One region of the Pseudomonas pohangensis genome, then DNA from elsewhere that is predicted to be linked to it. Evidence: predicted binding sites of a transcription regulator. Region 1 holds the regulator's gene; the other holds the start of a gene.
What was found. The regulator sigma-54, encoded in region 1, starts transcription at its own class of promoters, with help from an activator protein. The targets are predictions, from matches to a motif close to ANTGGCATNNANNTTGCTNT.

Region 1 (2,188 bases):
ACCCGGCACGTTAACCAGACAACGGCCGGGGGTCAGGATTTGCTCAATTAGGATCATGGGGGATGGGTACGTGATTATCGGGTGGTGACGCCGTGCTTGTGGTCAAGCTGCTTTTCTTTGTGCTTGATCAGCTGGCGATCCAGTTTGTCGGTCAGCAGGTCAATGGCTGCGTACATGTCTTCATGCTCGGCATTGGCGACTACTTCACGACCTGCCACATGCAGGGTAGCTTCAACCTGTTGTTTGAGCTTCTCGACCTGCATGATTACTTGTACGTTGGTGATTTTGTCGAAATGGCGTTCAAGTTTGCCAAGTTTTTCACCGACATATTCACGCATGGCGTCGGTTACATCCAGCTGATGTCCACTGATGTTCACTTGCATACTGCATTCTCCTTGTTGCCGTGTATGAGCGACAGGTTACTGCACCTGTCACCGGGACACTGTTGTTGCGGATCAAGCCTTTTTACATTAAGCGTTTGCGTTCACTGGAGGAGGCAATGCCGAGGGATTCCCGATATTTGGCAACGGTCCGGCGTGCTACCTGGATGCCTTGTGCCTCAAGTAGACCTGCAATTTTGCTGTCACTCAACGGCTTTTTCTGACTTTCCGCAGCTACCAGCTTCTTGATTATGGCGCGGATTGCCGTGGACGAGCATTCGCCGCCCTCAGCCGTGCTTACGTGGCTTGAGAAAAAGTATTTCAGCTCATAAATGCCCCGCGGGGTGTGCATGAACTTTTGCGTGGTGACACGGGAAATGGTCGATTCGTGCATGCCAACGGCTTCGGCTATGTCATGCAGGATCAGCGGTTTCATGGCTTCAGCACCGTACTCGAGAAAGCCGCGCTGGTGCTCGACAATCTGCGTGGCAACCTTGAGCAGGGTTTCATTGCGACTGAGCAGGCTTTTGATGAACCAGCGGGCTTCCTGTAACTGGTTGCGCATAAAGGTATTGTCCGAGCTGGCGTCGGCGCGGCGAACAAAGCTGGCGTACTGCGGGTTTACCCGCAGGCGGGGCACGGACTCCTGGTTGAGTTCGACCAGCCAGCGGCCATTGTGCTTGTGTACCAGTACATCGGGGATCACATATTCCGCTTCAGTGGATTCGATCTGCGAGCCTGGCCGCGGATTGAGGCTTTGAATCAGGGCAATGATCGGCCGCAGGTCGCCTTCCTTGATCTTCATCCTGCGCATCAACTGGGTGTAGTCACGATTGCCGAGCAGTGCGAGAAAATCACTGACCAGACGCTGCGCCTCGCTGCGCCAGGGCATTGTCTCGGGCAACTGGCGCAACTGGATCAGCAGGCATTCGCGCAGGTCCCGCGAGCCGCAACCAACCGGATCAAAAAGCTGAATTCGGTGCAGGACGGCTTCCAGTTCATCCAGTTCGATGTCGAGTTCCGGGTCGAAAGCCTGCAGGATTTCCTCGAGTGATTCTTCCAGATAGCCATCGTTGCTGATGCAGTCGACCAGCGTTACGGCAATCAACTGGTCGGTTTCTGACATCTGGGTCAGATTGAGCTGCCAGAGCAGATGGCTTTGCAGGCTTTCACCGGCAGAGGTCCGCGCGGTGAAATCCCATTCTTCAGAGTCGTTGCTGGGCAGGCTGCTGGCGCTGGTCTGGTAAATGTCCTCCCAGGCAGTATCTACCGGCAGTTCGCCAGGAATACGCTCGGTCCATTCGCCCTCATCGAAGCGCTCGGTATTTTCCGTCGCGCTGTCGTAGCTGGCTTCCTGGCTGGGAGCAGTTGTGGCGGTTTCGGTGTTCTCGCCGTCGTCAGCCAGCGGATCGTCATTGTCGAAGTCCTCGCCTTCTTCCTGACGCTCCAGCATGGGGTTGGAGTCGAGGGCCTCCTGAATTTCCTGCTGCAGATCCAGCGTCGAAAGCTGGAGCAACCGGATCGCCTGTTGCAGCTGCGGTGTCATCGTCAGCTGCTGGCCCATTTTTAGGACTAGCGAGTGTTTCATGACTTGGAAAAATTCACCTTTTTCAACTGGCGGATACCCGCCATCAGGTTCGGGGCGCCAAGGCCGTGGGACAGGGCAAAGTATATGCCGGCAGCCGGTTACTTTCCTCCGCGGTGCGGAGGCTCACGGGAGTGCCGGCGTCTATAGACGGAACTCTTGTCCGAGATAGACATCCTTGACCAGCTGATCGGCAAGAATGCTTTCTGCGTCACCTTCGGCG
Region 2 (2,188 bases), 200 kb from region 1:
GGGCGGTTTTCAGGCGGCCGAGTTTCTGTGCGGTATCGTCAATCAGCAGAATGCGCATGTTCAGCATCTCGCCAGCGGACGGGCATCTGTCATTGCATGCAGCGCAAAACTGCGCGCATAGGCGGCCGGATCCTGCCCGTCCCAGCAGCTGCCGTCGAACAGCGTGCTGCTGCGCATGCCGGCCGGCACGGCAACACCGAGCTGGCTGGCCGCCTCGCCATACAGGGCGGTCTGCTGCACGGCACGGGCCAGCCCGAGATAATCCGGCTCCTCGCGCAGCAGGCCCCAGCGGCGGAACTGGGTGAGAAACCACATGCCATCGGACAGGTACGGCATGTTCACCGCCCCTTCGGCAAAAAAGCGCAGCGCATGGGGATCGCGCCAGGCATGGCCATTGCCGTCTTCGTAGGCACCGAGAAAGCGCGGCTGGATAGCCGTCAGCGGCGCCGCCAGAAAGGCATCGGCACTCAGCAGACAACTTGCGGCACGCCGGTTTTCCTCGTTGGCATCCAGAAAGCGGCTGGCCTCGAGCACCGCCATGACCAGCGCGCGCGCTGCATTGGGGCAGTTTTCGACAAACTCGCGGGTGCACGCCAGTACCTTTTCCGGGTGGTCCGGCCACAGCTGCTGGCTGGTGCACAGGGTAAAGCCCTGGCGTTGCGCCACCGCCTGTGCGCCCCACGGCTCGCCGGCGCAGAAGCCATCGATACGCCCGGCCTGCAGGTGCGCGACCATCTGTGCCGGCGGCACCACCAGGGTGTCGACATCACGCAGCGGGTGGATGCCCAGGCTGGCCAGCCAGTAATACAGCCACAGGGCATGGGTGCCGCCGGGAAAGGTATGCGCCAGTGTCAGCCGTGCACCAGCCTGGCGCACATGCCGCACCAGCGCCTCACTATTGTTCACGCCGGCCAGTTGCAGACGGGTCGACAGATTGATGCTCTGGCCGTTCTGCGCCAGCCCCATGAGCACTGCCATCGGCAGCTGCGGCAAACCGGCCAGCCCCAGCTGCATGGCGTAAACCAGACCATACAGCCCCTGCGCCGCATCCAGCTCGCCACTGTGCAGGCGCTCGCTCAGCGCGGACCACGACGACTGCCGGCGCAACTGCAGGCGCAGGCCATAGGGCTGGGCGAATTCCTGGGTAGCCGCGACGATCAGCGATGCGCTGTCACTCAACGCCATAAAGCCGATATTCAGGCTGCTCTTTTCCGGCGCATCGGAACCATCGACCCAATCCAGGGCATTGTTACGCGGCGCTGCGTGCTGTTGATTCATGGGTTTTCGTTGTGGCAACGGAATAGTCGTTACCACAGGTTTAGCAAGCGCTGTGCCAGCAGCGCTTGCCTGAACAATAGATATACACCCGAGCAGGCATTATTTAATCTCGGCCTACCCGCACCCGACAGAGCACAGTCGCCATGTCCCAGACGCACATCACCCGGGCAGACCGCATCGCCCGAAGCCTGTTCCGCTTTCTCGGCAACCTGCCAATGGGCCTGCAGCGCAAGCTCGGCGGTGCAGCCATACGCATTGACGGGCAGGAACTGCACCCGACTGCCCAGCTCGGGTTGCGCCTGCTGAATCTGCTGGCAGCGGAAACCTTCGAGAGCAAACCGATCGCTGCCGGGCGCATCGAACTGACCCGCGAAGCCTGGATTTTCGGTGACACTCCGCACGTGGCCGAGATCCAGAATTTCAGCATTGACGGCCCCCATGGTCCGATACCCGTCAGGCTCTATCGCCCGGCACAGGCCACAGCCGACTCGGCGCTGGTGGTCTATTACCACGGTGGCGGCTGGGTACTCGGCGATCTACAATCGGGTGACTCGATGCTGCGCCATCTGGCCAATCGCACCGGCGTGTGCTTCCTCTCGGTTGAATACCGGCTGGCGCCGGAACACCGTTTTCCGGTGGGTATCGAAGACTCCCTGTGCGCCTTCGACTATGCCGTGGCGCACGCTGCGCAGTTTGGCTGTGATCCGGCACTGGTTGGCCTTGCCGGTGAAAGCGCGGGCGGCAACATTGCTGCGGTACTCAGCCAGATGACGGCGCAACGTGCGCGCAGCGACGCATCTGCTGCCAGTCCGGCGTTCCAGCTGCTGTTCCAGCCGGTCACCGACCTGTCGAGCAAACACCCTTCCTACCAACTGTTCAGCAGCGGCTTCTTTCTCACCGAGGCGCAGAT

Region 2: BLT89_RS03035 (CmpA/NrtA family ABC transporter substrate-binding protein) is a predicted target of sigma-54. The motif match lies at 1,319-1,338, and genes of this name have one in related genera.

The regions. Positions count from the first base shown of each region.
Region 1 is NZ_LT629785.1:422,611-424,798, forward strand. Features, by position in the region: gene ptsN (PTS IIA-like nitrogen regulatory protein PtsN) at 1-57, opposite strand, end outside; gene hpf (ribosome hibernation-promoting factor, HPF/YfiA family) at 75-383, opposite strand; gene BLT89_RS02050 (RNA polymerase factor sigma-54) at 466-1,968, opposite strand; gene lptB (LPS export ABC transporter ATP-binding protein) at 2,110-2,188, opposite strand, start outside.
Region 2 is NZ_LT629785.1:626,683-628,870, reverse strand. Features, by position in the region: gene BLT89_RS03040 (ANTAR domain-containing response regulator) at 1-58, opposite strand, end outside; gene BLT89_RS03035 (CmpA/NrtA family ABC transporter substrate-binding protein) at 61-1,278, opposite strand; gene BLT89_RS03030 (alpha/beta hydrolase) at 1,422-2,188, shown strand, end outside.